Paludibaculum fermentans: one gene and its partner. The protein of the gene in region 2 interacts with the protein of the main gene of each other region in a pairwise test. Links are inferred from orthologs where the notes say so. Each region holds a gene or a part of one and is shown on either strand. Other genes may lie near its edges.

Region 1 (9,594 bases), 3.3 Mb from region 2 along the record:
AACACCGGCTCCCGCAAGCACGACGTTTCTAACTCCGGTTCGCTCTCCCCGTCAGCCTGTTGCAGCAGAGGGCAGGTTCAAAGAGAGTTCATCAATTCACTGTTGAGTGTAGCAAACTGGTGGCCACGAATGCTGGAGAAAAAAGCCCTTTGTTATCAATATCCGCGGCCGGATTTGGGCCCTTCGGCGAGGTTGGTCGCCCCATGAGGTGTGGCACTGTGACACAGCTTTCCAAAGTGTCCCGGACCTGGACAAAACCGGTTCTGGCAGCTTTATTTGCCCTGACGGTGATGCCCGTCACGGGTCTCGCGCAGGATGTCGACTATCAGGTCTATACGGAGCCGCCGCGGCTGCTGCTGAACCAGCGGCGGTTACGCCTGCTGAAGCGGGAAAGAGAACGCGAGTCTTTGCGCTGGCAGCAGTTCGACAGCCTGATGCGTGGCAAGGCCCGGATGTCGGAACCGGGTTTCGCCCTGGCGCTGTGGGGGACGATCACGGCCAAGATCGAACCGTGCCGTGACGCCGGCGAATGGAGTTTGAAGTCGGCGAACGTGAACGACCCGCGCGACCTGCGGCAGATGGCGCTGGTGTATGACTGGTGCCAAACCTCGATGGACGAGTCGCGTACGTCGATGGTAGCCCGGAAGCTGACCGCTGTTCTCAAGAATCGGCCCACCGAAACGCTCGCCATCCGTTCCCATCTGTTCGCCGCGCTGGCCGTCGCGGACCTCGAGTCCCAGCCCGCCCAGGATTTCATCAAGTACGTCGCCGAGACGTGGTGGAAGAGCAAGATCATGCCTCAACTCCTGGCCGGGCAGAATCCCTTCCCCAAGCGGGAGGATCTCTACGCCATGCTGGAGATCCTGCACAGCATTCGCGACAATACGCGCACCGATATCCGGGAAGGCGCCGGCAAGTGGTTTGAGGAGCTGGCTCCGATGCAGTTGCTCTCCTACTATCCGCAGCCGTGGCCGGCCGCCGAGAACGAGTACCGGATTCCGGCCTATATCGGGAAGGGCGATCCCAGCATGCAGGAGGCTGCCTATTCGCGGGCGGCGGAGATGGCGCTGGTGGCCTATGACGGCAATGCGCAGCCGCACCAATTTCTGCAGGGCTGGATTCTGCAGGACCGGTTTCTGATGCGCGGCGACTTCGGCATCACGTATGAGCTGCTGTGGGCCAACCCTTACCAACCGGGCCTCAGCTTCACGTACATGCCCGACCTGTTCCATGCGCGCGGCCAGTTGCTGACGCGCAGCAGTTGGGACGAAGACGCCACCTGGTTTGGGTTCTGGAACGGGCAGGCGCAGGTTTTCACCAAGGGGCAGAGGGCGACGGTGCGCCTGGATGCCAAGCCGGGTCCGGTCACGCTGGGTCCGGTCAAGGTCTTCTTTGCGTCGGCCGGCCTACGCCTGGAGAGCGGCTGGCTGCCTCCGCCGGAAGAGGGGACGAAGCCGGTGGGGCAGGTGGCGTTCCTGGTGGGGCTGGAGCCGTCAGCCCGCTATGACGTGGAGATCGACGGGGAAGAGATGTTCGAGGCGCAGGCGGATTCGGGCGGGATTTTGGAGTTGAAGTTTGCTCCGGATCATAAGGCGGGCGTGCGGGTGCACAAGGCGCTGTAGGGGGCTCCATGCGGGCTGAGTTCCGCGGTTGTGCCGTGTGGACGCTGGCCCACGAATGGGAGGGCGGACGCCCTCGTCCGCGGCCGGTCCCCTGACCGGCCATTTTCGAGAGTTCCCGCATCGGTCTCGCACTATTCCGGTGTGACGATGTACACCCGGCGATTGCCCCATGTCCGGGAGACCGCTCTTCCCGTGTTTCTCACGTGGGCTGTCCAGGACAGTCTGCCACCTGGCCGGTGCTTCCCTGAGGTATCGGTTTCTTCGGGTCGCGCCTTCGCCGTGATGGATCGGTTGCTGGATGAAGCTCGGGGTGGCTCGTTTCCTCTGAGGCGACCGGCTGTCGCCGACATGGTCGTCGAGGCCATTCGGTATAACGCAGGGACTCTCGGGCAGTATGAATTGCATGCCTACGTGGTGATGCCGAACGATGTACACCTGCTTGTCACGCCGACGGTGGCCATACCGAAGTTGGCGAAATCGCTCAAGGGGATCACGGCGAAACGGGCCAACCAGATGCTGGGCTCTACAGGGCGGCCGTTCTGGCAGGAGGAGTATTATGACCACACTGTGCGCGCGGTTGGCGGGTTTGAGCGGATTCGTGCGTATATTGAGGGGAATCCAGTTCGAGCTGGACTGGCTAGGGAGATCGAAGAGTATCGTTGGTCCAGTGCTGGTAAGGCGAATGCAGGGTTCGCTGGCCCAGGGGAATAGCGGCGGGGTTCCCGGGTGGGGAAGAGGCGACCAGGGGGTCGCCTGCCGACCAGGGGGGCCGCCCTCCTGGTTGATTGCGGCGTGGTTCCTTGGGTGGGGAAGAGGCGACCGGGGGGTCGCCTGCCGACCAGGGGGTCCGCCCTCCTGGTTGATGCGAACTTTGAGTGGCGGAGGGGCGGCCGGAATGGCGGGTGCGGCCGGCGGACCGGTGCGCGAGAACTTGTCAGCGTATCGACGGCAGGAAACTGGTTCCGGTTTTGATGCTCGTTCCAAAGTTCTCCGCTACCGTTTGGCCGATGTCCGCCAAGGAGCCTCGGGTGCCCAGGTTTGCTCCCGATTGGGCTTTCGGACCAAAGGCAATGAGCGGCACGTATTCGCGGCTGTGATCCGTTGACGGCGTCGTTGGGTCGCAGCCGTGATCCGCGGTCAGCACCACCAGATCCTCCGGGCCTAACGCTGCTTCGAGTTGAGGCACCCAGGCATCGACTGCTTCCAAGGCCTTGGAATAGCCTTCCGGGTCGTTGCGGTGTCCGAAGAGCATGTCGAAGTCGACCAGGTTTACGAAGACCAGGCCGCTCTCGATCGACGCCAACGCCTCCAGGGTCTTCGCCATGCCGTCCGCATTCGTCTTCGTCTTGAGCGACCTCGTCACACCGCGCCCCAGGAAGATGTCCGCAATCTTGCCGACACTCACTACCGGCACGCCGTGCGCGGATAGCTGGTCCAGCAACATACCTTCGGGCGGAGGCACCGCATAGTCGTGGCGGTTGGTTGTTCGGGTGAAGTTTGGAGAGACGCCCTCGAACGGCCTCGCAATGACGCGCCCCACTTCGTGCGGGCCGGTCAGTAATGCCCGCGCTATTTCGCAGATCCGGTACTGCTCGGGGATCGGGATGACGCCCTCGTGCGCCGCGATCTGGAAGACGCTGTCGGCCGAGGTGTAGACGATGGGCTTGCCCGTGGCCAGATGCTCGTCGCCGAGTTGCTTGATGATCTCGGTGCCGGAAGCGGCGTAATTGCCCAGCGTGCCGCGGCCGATGCGGCGTTCGAATTCGGCCATCAGATCGGCCGGAAAGCCGTTGGGATAGAGCGGAAACGGCTTCGACAGATGAATGCCGACCATCTCCCAATGCCCGGTGGTGGTGTCCTTGCCGGGGGAGGCCAGCGTACAGCGTCCGAAGGAACCTCGTGGCGCTGAGGCGGCCGTGAGATGGTCGAACGGGCGGATGTTGGCCAGGCCCAACGAGCAGAGATTGGGCAGGTGGAGCGGCCTCAGGCTGGCGCAGTGGCCCAGCGTGTCGCCGGCCCTGTCGTCGCCGAAGGCCTGCCAGTCTGGCATGGCTCCGATGCCAACGCTATCCAGAACAATCCACGCGATTCGGCGAAAGGCCATATCGATTCTCCAGGTTAGTTTTCGAGAGCGTCGCGGATGCGGTCGCTGAGCATGTCGACGAAGCGATCGGCGATGTAGCCGTTCATGCGGCTGACCACGGCGCCCTGACGGTCGAGAATGACGGTGGTGGGGATGGAGTTGATGCGCAGCAGCACGGCCAACCCATCCTCGTAGAGGAACTGGCCCTTCCACTTCTGGGCTTCCAGGAAGGGCTTGACGGCCCCGCGATCCTCGTCGGTGGACACGTTGAGGAAGATGACATCCGGGTTGTCCTTGAAGCGCAGCTTGGCCTGCTCATAGAGCGGATGCTGCGCGCGGCACGGGCCGCACCAGGTGGCCCAGAAGTCGAGAATCACGACCTTGCCCTTCAGGCTGGTGATGGAGACGGGCTCGCCCGAAACGCCGCCGAGGGTGAAGTCCGCAGGCGCCTTGGCGCCGAAATTGGGGTCGAACTGCTTCAGGCGGGCCTGGCGGGCCGTCGTGGCCTGGCCGACACGCTGGTAGGCGGCGAGGGCAACGGCGCCGAAACCGTTCTCGTCGCCGAAGGCCTTTTTGGAGAGTTCGCCCAGGCGGGCGCCTTCCTTGGCTGCGTCGGTGGGCGCGGTGCGCTCGTCGTTGAGGGCCAAGGCCTCGGCCAGCGACTCCAGCGCATCCTTCGGCTTGCCTGCCTTTTCCAGCAGGCGCGCGCGCTCAAAGGCGTTTTCGGCCGTCGGGCAGACCGCCCAGCCCTTCCTGGCCGCCTCCAGGGCTTCATCGAAGCGGGCGAGGTTGCTGAGGGCGCGCGCTTCGAAAGTGTAAGCGCGAGTGAGGGCGTATTCGGTTTCATCCAGGCGGCGGCCGCGGCCGGAGCCGGGCTCCTTGGATTCGAGCTGCGATTTGCGCTGGTCGCTCACCATTTCGACGAGCATGCGCGAGTACTTCAAGGCCTTTTCGGCGCTCTCTTTGTCGTCGCGGTCGAGCAGGGTGCGGGTGACATTGTCGAGGATGGCGCCGCCGCGCGCGCCGCTCTCAATGGCGGGGACTCCGTAGAGCACCAGGCGCGCCTTGTCACGATTTTCCACGGCCGCCTGGGCGAGGACGCGGATGATCTCCTGACGGCGCGCGGAGTCCGGGTACTTCTTCAAATGGCGTTCGAGGGCGCGGGTGTACTCCACCGGGCTGCCGCCGGATTCGCCGAGGGAGCGTTCCAGTTCCTGATTCTCCCTGGCGGCCGGATCGTCCGCCTGCTTCTCCGCCGGTTCCGGCTGCTGGGCAGGCTCAGCTTTCTCAGCCTTCCTGGCAGACGGCGCTTTGGCCGGGGGCTTCGACTGCCCGAGCAGGAGGACGGAGGAGGAGAGGACGATCAGGAAGAGTGTTTTCATTGAGGCTTCGCTTCCCCGCCCTGCTTGGGTGGGGGCGGTGGATTGCGGAAGGTAACGGCCAGGCGGTCGGCCCGTTCGCGCGCCATGTTCAGATAGCTTTCGTTCTTGGTGATGCGGTCGAGCAGGGGCAGATAGACTTCCACACCGACGACGCGCTTGCGGTCCCAGGCGGCTTCCAGCTTGAGGATCGCCTGATTGACGCCGAGTTTGTCGTAGCGGGCGGCGCGTTCCAGATCGATGAAGAGCTGGGCGGATTCGCACATGCGCTCAAACCAGTCGTAGATGGCCTGGGCATCGGTGTCGGCGGAGTAGTTGAACTTCACCTCATGCGTCTCGGAGCCCTGCTTCCAGCGCAGCAGCTTCTCGCCCATGCGAGCCACTTTGAGACCGGACTCCACTTCATGGTCGAAGTGGCCCAACTTGTCGCTGAGGGCGAAGATCTCGTCGATGTCCGCCTGCTTCAGCTTCATAACGATCGGGTTGTCTTCGTCGGGTCCTTCGCGGTACTCCGCCTTGCCGGTGCGGTCGAGCCGGATTTCCTGGTATTCCGGCTTGCTGCCGGGGAACTTCTTGGAATAGAAGAGCTGGGGCGCATCCTGCGCGAACGCGGCGAGGCTGAAGCACAGTAGGAGCAGAAGTTTCATAGGGCGACTTTCACGGGCCGCCGCATGGCATGGCAGAGGGCGACCGCTAATGCGTCAGACGCGTCCAGCGAGGCAATGGGTTCCGAGAGCCCCAGCAGCACGCGCACCATCCACTGGACCTGTTCCTTTTCGGCCCGGCCATTGCTGGCCACGGCCATTTTCACCTGCGCCGGCGGATACTCGGCCACTTCCATGCCCGCTTCGGCCAGCACGAACATGGCGACGCCGCGGACGTGGGTTAGTTTCAGGGCGCTACGAACGTTGACGGAGGTGAAGGTATCTTCGACCGCGGCCTCATCGGGCGCGAACTCGGCCGCAATTTCGCGCAGGCGCGAACCGATGGTCAGGAGACGGGCGCTAAAGGGATCTTTGGCGCTGGTGCGGATGACACCCGCTTCGACGAGGCGATGGCGCGTGCCGTCCGTATCGATGACGCCGTAACCGGTAAATTGGCTGCCGCAGTCGATGCCCAGGATGCGCACGCGCCCCTCAATTGGCCGTGGTTTCGTTGTTGACCCTTCGCTTAGTCTTCCGCTTCTTCGTCGCCGAAGTCAGCGTTGGTGTAAACGTTCTGGACATCGTCGTGCTCTTCCAACAGGTCCATGATCTTCATCATCGCGTTGGCATGCTTGGCATCGACTTCGACCAGATTCTTGGGGATCATGGCGATTTCCGCTTCCACGGTGGGGATGCCGGCCTTGGATAGCGCCTCGAGCACCGTGTGATGAGATTCCGGCGCGGAGAGGATCTCCCAGTTTTCGCCTTCGTCGCGCACGTCGTCGGCCCCGGCGTCGAGCGCGAATTCCATCAACTGGTCTTCCGTCGCCTTTTCCTTCTCGATGAGGATCTGGCTCTTGCGGTCGAACATCCAGGCCACGGAGCCCACTTCGCCCATGTTCCCGCCCTGCTTGGAGAACATGTGGCGCATTTCGCTGACGGTACGGTTGCGGTTGTCGGTAGCCGTGGAGACCATGATGGCGGCGCCACCCGGACCGTAGCCTTCGAACATGATTTCGTCGATCTGGCCGCCTTCGAGTTCGCCAGTGCCGCGCATGACGGCGCGTTTGATGTTTTCGGCGGGCATCGAAACGGCTTTGGCCGCGGTGATTGCCGTACGCAGGCGAGCGTTGCTGTCGGGATCGCCGCCGCTACGCGCCGCGATCACGATTTCCTTGATCAGCCGCGTAAACGTTTTGCCGCGCTTGGCATCCAACGAGGCCTTCTTGTGCTTGATCGTCGCCCACTTTGAGTGTCCGGACATTGCTCTACCTCTGGCTCTTTAACTGACTGCATGCGGGCGCACTACGGCCCAAAGGGACAGGATAGCAAATGCGACCCGGAGTGCCTAGCCGGATATGGCCTCTTGGGACGGATGCTTCCGACTCAATGACCGGCTGTCGGGACTGCGCGGTTGAGAGAGTCCGACTTGCTGAATTTGGGCCAGCTGTATCCATAGAAGGCCACGAAGGCGAAACAGACGGCCGGCACGATGAAGCCGCGGGACATGTCGAACTCGTCGGCGACCCAGCCCATCAGCTTGGGAAGCAGGGCTCCCCCCATGATGGCCATGACGATGAAAGAAGAGGCCTTCTTGGCGCGGGCGCCGAGGCCGAAGATCCCCAGGGCGAAGATAGTGGGAAACATGATCGACATGAAGAAGTAGCTGAGGAAGACGCAGATGACCGAGATCCAGCCCAGCTTGAGGAAGACCAGGAAGGTGGCCAGGACGTTCATGGCTCCGTAGAGGCCTAACACCTTATGCGCTGAATACTTGCGGAGAATGCCGGCTCCGCTGAAGCGGCCGATCAGGAAGCAGATGGAGCCGAGGGAGGCGAGGTTCGACGCACCCTTGTTGCTCATGGTGAGGACACCCGCCTTGTTCGGTTCAAACCAACCGGAGAGCCAATCGCGCAGGAAGCCCACGCTGGAGCCCACGCCCGCGAGATGCTCCGGCCAGGAGGCCGGGATGGTGGGCAGTTCGGAGGTCATGTAGTTGATGAAGAAGCTGAAGATGCCGGCCTGGGCGGCGACGTAAAGAAACTGGGCGATCACGGCCATGACGAAGTGGGGATGCGACCAGATGGAGTGGGAGACGGGGGCGGCGGAGTCGTCGAGATGGTAGTCGTCTTCGCCCTTGATGTCGGGGATGTTGGAGAAGTAGAAGATGACGGCGAGGACGATGACGAAGATGGCGATGTACATGTACGGGATGTAGAGGGTCTCGCTGCCGGTGCTGCGGCCGGCGGCGTCCTTGCCGTAAAAGAACATGCTGCCGACGATGGGTCCAAAGATCCAGCCGACGCCATTGCAGGACTGGGCGAGGTTGATGCGGGTGGCGGCGAAGCGCTGATCGCCGAGTACGGTTGTGTATGGATTAGCGATGGTCTCAAGGAAGGTGAGGCCGGTAGCGATAACGCAAACACCCGTTAAAAAAGCCACAAATGCCAGGTTGGCGGAGACACGGCCTTCATGAACCATCGAGTTGATGTGCGTGGCGGGGATGAACCAGAAGCCGCCCAGCGCGACGATCAAGAGTCCCATCACGATGCCGCCCTTATAGCCGAGCTTCGTGGCCAGCCAGCCGGCCGGAATGGACATGAGGAAGTAGCCAAGATAGTGCGCGAACTGGACCCATGCCGACTGCGACTTGGACAGACCCAGTTCCTCCTGGAAGTGCTTGTCCATCACGTCGATCATCCCGTTGCAGAAACCCCATAGCAGGAACAGGGAACTGATGAGGATAAACGTGAACATCAGATTCTGGCCGTCGGCGGTGACGAAGATACTCTTCTTGGTATTGCTCATGGCGATTGGAAAGAGTCTATCAACGATCGCCCCCTCCTTTGCGCGCCCCATCTTGACGGCACCGGTTGATATGCTGTTCACCAATGCGGGCTGCTTTCCTTGTCCTCTGGGTACTCTCCGTCCATGCCGCCGAACCGGTGAGCTACCAGCGCAGCGTCCAGCCGATCCTGGCTGAGCGCTGCCAGATGTGCCACAACGCGCGCAATGCCAGCGGGCAGTTCTCCGCCGCCTCGGTGCCGTCGCTGCTGCGGGGTGGGGTGTCGGGTCCGGCGGTAAAACCGGCGCAGGCGGATGCCAGCCTGCTGGTTCAGGTGATCAGCGGCGAGAAGCCGCGGATGCCGAAGGCCGGGGCTCCGCTGAGCGCCGCCGAAGTCGCCACCATCCGGCGTTGGATCGAGGAGGGGGCCAGGGACGATTCCTCCGGCGCCGCCACGACGCAGGCCTGGTGGTCGTTGAAGCCGCTGCAGGCCGTGCAGCCGCCGAATTTGAAGGACCCCTGGATCCAGAATCCGATTGATGCGTTCATCCTCGACAAGCTGCGGGCGAACACGCTTTCGCCGTCGCAGCCGGCGGGGCGGCGCACGCTGATCCGGCGAGTGTACCAGGATCTGATTGGACTGCCGCCGACGCCGGCGGAGGTCAGCGCGTTCGTGAAGGACGAGTCTCCGGATGCTTACGCACAGGTGGTGGACCGGCTGCTGGCGTCGCCGCGGTATGGGGAGCGCTGGGCGCGGCACTGGTTCGACGTCATGCACTATGGCGAATCGCATGGCTACGACAAGGACAAGCCGCGGCTGAACGCCTGGCCGTATCGCGACTGGGTGATCCGCGCCTTCAACGAAGACAAGCCTTACGCGCGCTTTGTGCAGGAGCAGATCGCGGGGGATGCGCTGTTCCCAACGGATCCGCAGGCGCTGGTGGCGACGGGCTTCCTGGCTGCCGGTCCCTGGGATTTCGTCGGCCATCAGGAGTTGCGGGAAGGGACGGTCGACAAGGACCTGACGCGGGTCCTCGATCGAGACGATATGGTGGCCACCACCGTCTCCACTTTCACTTCT
Region 2 (9,503 bases):
CCCGTGGCGCAGCACAACGACAGTGGCTCCGTCATCGGAGTCGCCTGCAGGTACATCAGGTTCGGATTCAGGGCGAACGCCGCCACCGCCGTAACGGCCGCCGCGGTGGAATCGAAGATGCGCCGCACGGCCAGGAACAGGAACAGCCCGGCCAGCGTGAAGCAGAAGCCCGAGACGATGGCCCCGCCCAACCCACTGCGCCACAGCGAGTCCACCGCCACCAGCGGCATCATCAGCACATGCGGCAGCGGCAGCCAGACCGTGCCGATCTGTTCGTAGCCGGCCGCCCGCGAATCCAGGATCCGCCGGGCAATGTTCAGGTGCGCTTCCGCATCGCCGTACCACAGGGTCCACCCCTGCGACTGGACGTACCACACCGCCACCGCGCTCCACATCGACAGGAGGGCCCATACCGCCAGGCCGCTCCACGCTGAGTGCGAGCCGCTCCGCGCCGCCTTAGAACGCGGTGAACTGGCGGAACTCTTCGAAGCGCGCTTCGATGTCATCTCTGGTCAGTGTCCGGAAGCGGTCCACGCCAAACTCTTCGCAGCAGAAGCTGCCCATCACCGAGCCATACACCACGGCCTTGGCCAGGTCCTGGTGCGAGGCGGTCTCGGCGTTCACGCCGCGCGAGGCCAGGTAGCCGATGAAGCCGCCCGCGAAGCAGTCGCCCGCGCCCGTCGGATCCTTCAACCCGTGCAGCAGGTAGCCCGGCACGCTGAAGAAGCCGTGCTCATGGAACAGCGTCGCGCCATACTCGCCGCGCTTGATCACCAGCAGCTTCGGGCCCAGCGCCCGCACCGCGGCCGCGGCTTTCTTGAGGTTGCTCTCGCCCGACAGCAGCTTCGCCTCGCTGTCGTTGATCAGCAGGAAATTCCAGCCCTTCAACGTCTCCAGCAGCTCGCCGCGGAAGTCGTTGATCCAGAAATTCATCGTGTCGCCGCCCACCAGGCTCAGGCTGGTCATCTGGTCGCGCACGGTCTTCTGCAGCGCCGGCTGGATGTTGCCCAGCATCAGGTAAGGCTGCTGCTTCTGGCTCGCCGAGAGCTTCGGGTCGAACGTGGCGAACACGTTCAGGTCGGTGGTGAGCGTCTCGCGATCGTTCATATCGGCCGAATAGACGCCCGCCCAGAAGAAGCTCTTGCCGGCCACGCGCTCCAGGCCGTCCAGCCCGATTCCGTGCGCTGCCAGCAGGTCAGTATCTTCCTGGGCGAAATCGTCGCCCACCACGGCGACAATCTCAGTCTTCGTGAAATAGCTCGCTGAAAGTGCGATATAAGTGCAGGCGCCGCCCAGCATACGGTCGACCTTGCCCGCGGGGGTAGTGACTCCGTCATAGGCGACGGATCCAACAACAACAAGAGACATTCCCTCAATTGTAGCCGTACCCCGGGGTCCGCCCAACGCCCGAAGGTACAATGGAAGCAGTAATCATGGAGACATTCCGGCGCTGGGTGCCGCTGATCACGGTCATCTGTTCCTGCCTTTTTCTGCAACGCCTGGTTGCCCTCCGCCTGATGGCCGCCCGTCCGGCCCAGGCGAATCCCAATCTTCGCCGTTTCATCAAGGCAACCCTGATCGTCACTTCCTTATGGCTGGCAGCCGGCCTGCCCATACTCATGGAAGTCCACTTCCGCTGGATGCCGGCTGACCTCGTGGGCTTCCTGCTGGCCGCCTCCCTCTTCTGGATCTGCCTCATCGTCTCGGCCGCCATCTGGTCCGGCTGCCTGCAGCATGCCGAAACCTTCCATCCGGACCGCCGCCGTTTTCTCGCCCTGGGTGCACCCGTCGCCGCCGCGCCCCTGGCCATCGCCGGCTACGGAGCCTATCTCGCCCGCACCTCCATGGTTCAGGAACAGGTGGACCTCCACTTGCCCAACCTCCACCCGGACCTCAACGGCCTCCGCATCGTCCAGCTCACCGACATCCACTTCGGACCCTTCTTTGGTCCCGCCGAACTGCGCCGCGCCATCGGCATGGCGAATGAGTACAAACCCCATCTCATCTTCCTCACCGGCGACCTCGTCACCCGCCGCGGCGACAACATGGAAGGCTGCCTCCAACTCCTGCGCGGCCTCAAGGCAGAGGCCGGCATCTATGGCTGCCATGGCAATCACGAGATCTACGCCGAGGCCCTCGACTACGCCACCACGCAGGGCGCCCGCTACGGCTTCCACTTCCTGCGCCAGCGCGCCGCGCTGCTTCGCTTCGGCCAGGCCCGGCTCAATCTCGCCGGCTTCGACTACCAGCCGCTCCACTCGCCCTACCTGACAGGAGCCGAATCCCTCATCGTGCCCGGCGCCGCCAACCTCCTCCTGCAACACAATCCTGACACCTTCCCTCGCGCCGCCCAGGCCGGTTTCGATGTCACACTATCCGGTCATACACATGGCGGACAGATTAACGTCGAAATCCTGCACGAGAACCTCAGTGCGGCAAGATTCTTCACTCCTTTTGTGCGCGGGCTTTACGAGCGGGACCGAAAACTGGTATACGTGAGCTCGGGTCTTGGCACGGTTGCCATGCCCGTACGTCTGGGAGTTCCGCCGGAAGTCAGTCTGCTTCGCCTGTGCGCCACCTGATTCTCAGTGACATTCATTCGAACCTCGAGGCGCTTCACGCTGTCCTGAGGAACGCGGAAGGTGCGTACGACACCATCGTCTGCTGCGGCGACCTCGTCGGCTATAACGCCGCGCCCATTGAAGTCATTGACTGGGCCCGCAAAACGCTCTCCGCCGTGGTGCGCGGCAACCACGACACCGTCTGCTGCGGCATCGAGGATCCCCTCATGTTCAACTCGGTGGCTCGCGAAGCCGCCCTCTGGACCCTCGACGAGCTGCCGCCCGCCAGCCGTGCCTGGCTCGCCGAATTGCCCGCCGGCCCGCTCACCTTCGACGGCTTTGAAATCGCCCACGGCTCGCCCGGAGGCGAGGACGATTACCTCATCGACACGGTGGACGTCAGCGGGCTCGACCAGATCATGATGCGCAAGATCTGTTTCTTCGGCCACACCCACCTGCAGGGCGGCTGGAGCTGGCAGCGCGGCGGCATCCAGCGCCTGACGAAACCCGCCCTCAGCGAAGACGAGCGCATCATCGATCTCGACCCCGACTTCCTCTACCTGATCAACCCCGGCTCGGTGGGCCAGCCGCGGGATGGCGACCCGAGAGCCGCGTACGCCATCTGGGATTCCGGGAATTCGCTCCTCCGCTACCGCCGCGTGAAGTACGACATCCGCGCCGCGCAGAACCGCATCCACGAAGCCGGCCTGCCTGAGTACCTGGCCGACCGCCTGGCCGCCGGCCGCTAAGGTTGGCGCAGGCGTCTTCTAGGCCCCGCAATCCCATGCAGCCATAATGACCGCAAGACCCGCCACGGCCGCGGTTTCCGCCCGCAGGATCTGGCGGCCCAGGGAAACACTCGTCCAACCGGCTGCGGCCGCCGCCGCCCGTTCCCGATCGTCCCAACCGCCTTCCGGCCCGCACAACAAGCCGATGGTGTCGGTTTGCGCGCGCTGGGCCGGCAGGGCCTTCAGGATCGGTAAGGGGCCCTGCTGCTCTTCCATCCAATACTTGTGATCCAGGACTCGCGGCAGCGCCTGTTCCAGGCGGCAGGGGACGTCGAGTTCCGGGAGCTTCAACCGGCGGGCCTGCTGGCCGGATTCGTAGAGGATCTTGCGCCAGCGCTCCATCCGCTTGGGCGCCGCCTGATCCAGGCCCTTGTCCGTGCGCAGGGCGTAGATGGGCGTGATGCGTTCGACTCCAAGCTCGGTGGCCTTCTCGAGGATCCACTCGAAGTGATCGAACTTGATCAGGGCGGGGAAGAGATGCAGGGCCGCGGGCGGGGTGACTGCTTCCACCGGCGAAAGCAGGTTGAATTGGACTGTGTCCTTGCCGAAGTCAGCGATCTCGGCCAACCAGATACTTTCGAAATTGGAGATCTCGTAGCGCTGGCCGCGCTCGGCTCGCAGCACCTTGCGGACGTGCTGCGCGGCCTCACCGCGCAGGGTCGCCTGCTCCCCCCGGACCTCCTGCACATAGAACATTCGACGCGCCATTTCCTACCAGAGTACCCGTTTGTTAGACTGCGGAGGCAATGATCGCTCACCTGCGCGGCATCCTGATTGAGAAGCATCCGAACCAGGCCATTGTGGAGGCCGGCGGGGTGGGCTACGACGTGCAGATCTCCGTTTCCACCTACAGCGCGCTGCCGGAGGTCGGGGCCGAGGTGAAGCTCCGGATCTTCACCAACGTGCGGGAAGACGCGATCCAGCTCTTCGGGTTTCGCGAGGCGATGGAGAAGTCGCTGTTCGAGAAGCTGATCAGCGTGTCCGGGATCGGTCCCAAGCTGGCGATTACGACGCTGAGCGGCGTGGCGGCTCCTGACCTGGTGCGGATCATCCGCGCCGGGGAAGTGGCGATGCTGACGCGGGTGCCGGGCATTGGGAAGAAGACAGCCGAGCGCATCGTGTTGGAACTACGGGACAAGATGGAAGGGCTGGGCGCGGCTCCAGCGGCCACGGCGAAGGGGCCGGCGGCGGTGATCCTGAGCAGCGAGCAGTCGGATGTGGTGAGCGCCCTGGTCAACCTGGGCTGCCAGCAGCCGGCGGCCGAAGCAGCGGTCAGGAAAGCGGCGGCGGAACCGGGGATCAGCGGCTTCGAGCCATTGTTCCGGCGCTCGATGGAACTGTTACGTTAACCTGATAGTTTGCCTGCCATGCCGGATTCCAGCCAGTCGCGCCGAATTGTATCGCCTGCCGCCACGGACGAAGAGATCCAATTCGAGGCCAGCCTGCGCCCCAAGCGGCTGGACGATTTCACCGGCCAGGCCAAGGTCAAAGAGCTGCTAAGTGTCACGATCGAAGCGGCCAGGCGGCGCGGCGAGGCGATGGACCACGTGCTGCTGATCGGGCCTCCCGGTTTGGGTAAGACCACGCTGGCCAACATCGTTTCCCAGGAGTTGGATGTCCCCTTCGATCTGACGTCAGGTCCGATGCTGCAGAAGAAGCTCGACCTGACGGGCATCCTGTCGAACATCCGCAACCGGCAGGTCTTCTTCATCGACGAAATCCACCGGCTGCTGCCGGATATCGAGGAAGTGCTGTATTCGGCCCTGGAGGATTTCCGGGTGGATATCGTGATCGGGCAGGGACCGGGGGCGAGGACGCACTCACTGCCGATCGCCCATTTCACAGGGGTGGGGGCGACGACTCGGCAGGGCCTGTTGAGCGCTCCGCTGCGCGGGCGGTTTGGCCTGATCCTGTACCTGAAGCACTACGACGTGCCCGAGATGCAGAAGATCGTGCATCGCACGGCGAGCCTGTTGGGGACTCCGATTGACACGGATGCGGCGGAAGAGGTGGCGCGCCGGAGCCGTGGCACTCCGCGTATTGCGAACCGGCTGCTGCGGCGGGTCCGGGACTATGCGCAGGTGCGGGCCGAGGGGCATGTCGACCTGAAGGTGGCGCGGATGGCGCTGGACCTGTTGGAAGTCGACCGGTTCGGGCTGGACGAGATCGATAAGAAGATCATGCTGACCGTGCTGGAGAAGTACGGCGGCGGTCCGGTGGGGCTGAGCACGATTGCCGCCTCGACGGACGAGGAGCCGGACACGATCGAAGAAGTGTACGAGCCCTACCTGATGCAGTTGGGGTTCCTGGACCGGACGCCGCGCGGGCGCATGGCCACGGAACGGGCCTTCGAGTACTTCAATGTGCCGCGGCGGCCGATGGGCTGGGGCATGGGTCCGAATCAACCGAAGCTTTTCTAATGACAGAATTCAAACATCTGGTGCTGGTTCCGGGCCATGCGGTATGGAACCTGCGCGAGGACCCGGCGCTCGACTCCTCGTGGTATCTGAAGCCTTACCAGAACAACGAGCCGAAGTACTTTCTCGAGCACATCAAAGCGGGCGTGGAAGCCGCGGCGCAGGACCCGGAAGCGATTCTGGTGTTCTCGGGCGGGGCGACGGATCCGGAGGCGGGTCCGATCACCGAGGCGCTGGGGTACTGGCTGATCGCCGACTGGTATGAGTGGTGGGGGCATGGCGAGGTGCGGGCGCGGGCCGTGTTGGAGGAGTTCGCGCTGGACTCATTCCTGAATGTGCTGTGCGGGCTGTACCGGTTCCAGGAACTGCAGGGCGAGTGGCCGTCGAAGATCACGGTGTGCGGCTGGGGCTTCAAGCGCCACCGGATTGCCGATTTGCACCGCAAGGCGCTGGGCTGGACGAAGCCGTTTCACTATGTCGAGGTGAACGATCCGCCGAACCTGGCCGAGGTGCGGCAGCGGGAAGCGGCGACGTGCCGGGAGTTTGAGGCGAGTCCGTGGGGCGAAGAGGGTCCGATCGCCGAGAAGCGGAAGATGCGCGATTACTACGTGCGCGTGCCGGGCTACGACATGAGCGATCAGAGCTGGCGGTGACGGGGCGCCCGGCCGTCTACCAGAGGGCCGGCAGCATCGACAGCGTGGACGCCACGATTCGTTCACCCTCTACCATTGGTTTTGCGCACAACCGTCCGTCCGGGCAGGGCATCACCTGGTACAGGGGCAGATCGCGGCTCTTCACGGCGTAGTCTCCACGCCCGGCGTAGGCCGTGTCGACGGGGTCATGCATGACGATCCGGTTCGGCGCCTTGGCCTGCACCTGGAAGGCGAGGGACCCGGGTTCGTAGTTCTGATAGCTATAACAGTGCCCAATGCACGGGCGTTCCAGCGGGTGGCTCCAGAGGATGGTCCGGCTGGTCCAATCGTGCAGGGAGCACACCACGCGAGTCCCCTGGGGCAGCGGCCTGACGGCGGCGGCCACCTGATCCTCCCACCAGTTCAGTGCCCTGGTATCCACATAGAGGAAGGAGAACTGCAGTACGGCCACAGCCGCCAAACCGATCTTCTGCCATTTCAAAGGCGGAACCTGGCTGAGCATCACGCAGATGAGTACGGCGAACGGCAGGGTCATGCGTTCCGTAATGAAGGAAAGCGCCATCCGGTAGCCGCCCAACTCCACCCGGGTGGGCGCAACCAGGATGGCGATCGACATGACCGCGCACAACTGCACCAGCACGTTGCCGAGGAACTTCTTCATCGGCCAGGTGTAGAGCAACCTCAGCAGGAGGAAGCCCCACAGCATTCCCAGGACGGTTGCGGGTGCAATGTACTTGGGGCCGAACACCCAGACCTGGTCAATGGCGGACATCTCCAGAATCTGGTGGAACGTGGAAAGGGTCTTGTACCGCAGGTCGATCAACACGCGGCCGGCCAGGACCGCCACGATCGCAGCAGCGGGCAGCCAGAGTGCATACCTTTCGGGCAGCCGCCGCGCGATCCAGACATAGGCGAGCACGCCGCAGCACCAGGCGACGGGAATGGCGTGGGCTACATAGGCGACGGCCAGCAGCGCCGCGGCGGCGGCGAGCTTTGGCGGCTTGGGGTTCCACGCCAGCGCCAGCGCCCAGAAGGCGAGCCCGCTGGAAAGATAGAAATTGAAGAGGCCGTTGTGAAACGCCCAGCCATAGGCCAGCATGGCCACGCAGGGCAGGAATGTCCATTCGCTGCTTCCGCTCGCACTTCGAATCCAAGCCACCGCGCCCCAGAAGAGAATCAGCACGGCCAACGGCACACTGAGATGCTCCGCCAGGCTCGAGCCGCCCATTAGTGTGAGCTGCAGCAGGATCCGATCGAACAGCACGTTGGTGGTGGGGCTGGCCAGTTCCAGTCCGTCCGCCCGGCCCGCCAGGATCTCCGTGCCCAGCCACGCGTTGTACAGGTGACTGGACAAGTCGCCGGCCTGAATCCTGTTGTGCCAGAAACAGGGGATCAGCAAGGCAAGGGAGATCAGGACCACTTGAAGTCGTTTGCGAAGCACCTGTCCATATTAGCCAGTTTGGCCGCGGCCGACGGCCCGGCGTGAGGCCGGCTTCCCGGCACCGTTGACTCCTTCCGCCCCATCTCCGATACTCATCAGCAGCGGGCCCACCAGCCCGCTTCACTTTTTTGGAGGAAGCCGAATGAAGAAGCAGGAGGGTGGCAGGATCGACAGTTTCGTGGACAGGATGATCGTCCCGCCCGGCCGGAAGAGGCTGTCCGTCACCAAGGATTTCGATGCTGCCTGGAAGCCGAAATCCATGGACAAGAAGCAGGCAACGGCTGCCCTGGAGGAGGGTATCCGGCTGCTGGTCGAGTTCCAGGACAAACTCTATGCGCAGGATAACTATGCGTTGCTGGTCATCTTCCAGGCCATGGATGCCGCCGGCAAGGACGGCGTCATCAAGCATGTGATGAGCGGCCTGAATCCGCAAGGCTGCCAGGTGTACAGCTTCAAAGCGCCGTCCACTGAGGAACTGGATCACGACTACCTCTGGCGCTGCTACAAGGCCCTGCCCGAGCGCGGCCGCATCGGCATCTTCAATCGCTCGTACTACGAGGAGGTGCTCATCACCAAGGTGCATCCCTCCATCATCGAGAGCCAGAAGCTTCCGCCTCACCTCAAGGACAAGAAGATCTTCCAGCGCCGCTACCGCGAGATCAACAACTTCGAAGAGTACCTGCACAACAACGGCATCGTGGTCCTTAAGTTCTTCCTGAACGTCTCACGCGACGAGCAGAAGAAACGCTTCCTCGAGCGCATCGACCGCGAAGAGAAGAACTGGAAGTTCTCCGCCGCCGACGCCAAGGAGCGCGGCCACTGGGATGAGTACATGCAGGCCTACGAAGACTGCCTGGTTGCCACCAGCACCAAAGAAGCGCCGTGGTATGTCATTCCGGCTGACAACAAATGGGTCTCCCGGCTCGCCGTGGCGCGCATCATCTACCAGACCCTGAAGGGCCTGAAGCTGCACTACCCCACGGTGTCGGAGCCCCAGAAGCAGGCGCTGGCCGAAGCCAAACGCATGCTGGAGGGCGAAAACTAGCGCGCTACCTCAGCCGGTCGTTCATCTTCTTCAGCTCTTTCACGTCGAACTTGGGCTTGCGGTCGTAGGTCATCAGGCCGTTGATCTCCTGCTCCACATCGGTGATCTGCGTGTAGCAGATGCCGATGATCGGGCTCTGGGCGATGGCGTCGAACTGCCCGCTCAGACGGTTCAGCGCGGCTTCCGGCGTCTTCTCGACGCCCGAGTAGCCCCATGCCTCGTCCGGCACCTTGGAGCCTGGAAGGATGTACGCAATTCCGCCAAACTCGCTCAGGTATAGGGGCGACCCGTTGTACACATTGCCCGGAGCCAGGTAATTCACCCCATGCGGCGGCAGCGCCGCACCTGGCTTCACCTCCACCTTCGCCCAGCGAGCCTTCAAGTCACCATAGTTCGCCGTATAGTCGTGCACCGCGAACAGGTCTGTCGCCTCCGTGTGCTGCCAGCCTTCGTTGTCGATCACCAGCCGCGAGGGATCCATCGATTTCGTCATGTGGTACAGCGCCCGCAGGTGGCTCTGCTGCCGCGGGTCCGTCACATCCGGAACACCCCAACTCTCGTTCAGCGGCGCCCAGATGATGACGGACGGGTGGTTGAT

The links.
Region 1: the proteins of ruvA (region 2) and ruvC interact in binary tests that used the Escherichia coli proteins (3 or more experiments, as listed by UniProt). The link is inferred for Paludibaculum fermentans from one-to-one orthologs.

What each region holds. Positions count from the first base shown.
Region 1 is NZ_CP063849.1:4,456,876-4,466,469, forward strand. What follows is about bases 4,471-7,358. They hold ruvC (crossover junction endodeoxyribonuclease RuvC), read right to left. Parts: upstream 6,214-7,358; coding sequence 5,728-6,213; downstream 4,471-5,727. Other genes in these bases: IRI77_RS17515 (redoxin family protein), read right to left, coding at 4,471-5,087; IRI77_RS17520 (hypothetical protein), read right to left, coding at 5,084-5,731; IRI77_RS17530 (YebC/PmpR family DNA-binding transcriptional regulator), read right to left, coding at 6,255-6,992; IRI77_RS17535 (sugar MFS transporter), read right to left, coding at 7,115-7,358. Also shown: IRI77_RS17500 (hypothetical protein), read left to right, coding at 204-1,622; IRI77_RS38665 (transposase), read left to right, coding at 1,971-2,333; IRI77_RS17510 (phosphopentomutase), read right to left, coding at 2,557-3,726; more of IRI77_RS17515, read right to left, coding at 3,741-4,470; more of IRI77_RS17535, read right to left, coding at 7,359-8,536; IRI77_RS17540 (PSD1 and planctomycete cytochrome C domain-containing protein), read left to right, coding at 8,620-9,594.
Region 2 is NZ_CP063849.1:7,788,081-7,797,583, forward strand. What follows is about bases 3,100-5,896. They hold ruvA (Holliday junction branch migration protein RuvA), read left to right. Parts: upstream 3,100-4,095; coding sequence 4,096-4,698; downstream 4,699-5,896. Other genes in these bases: IRI77_RS30900 (metallophosphoesterase family protein), read left to right, coding at 3,100-3,310; IRI77_RS30905 (RsmE family RNA methyltransferase), read right to left, coding at 3,329-4,045; ruvB (Holliday junction branch migration DNA helicase RuvB), read left to right, coding at 4,717-5,769; IRI77_RS30920 (hypothetical protein), read left to right, coding at 5,769-5,896. Also shown: IRI77_RS30885 (glycosyltransferase family 39 protein), read right to left, coding at 1-506; IRI77_RS30890 (PfkB family carbohydrate kinase), read right to left, coding at 457-1,368; IRI77_RS30895 (metallophosphoesterase), read left to right, coding at 1,434-2,582; more of IRI77_RS30900, read left to right, coding at 2,570-3,099; more of IRI77_RS30920, read left to right, coding at 5,897-6,419; IRI77_RS30925 (hypothetical protein), read right to left, coding at 6,436-7,773; IRI77_RS30930 (polyphosphate kinase 2 family protein), read left to right, coding at 8,003-8,905; IRI77_RS30935 (glycoside hydrolase family 2 protein), read right to left, coding at 8,910-9,503. UniProt on the Escherichia coli protein: The RuvA-RuvB-RuvC complex processes Holliday junction (HJ) DNA during genetic recombination and DNA repair.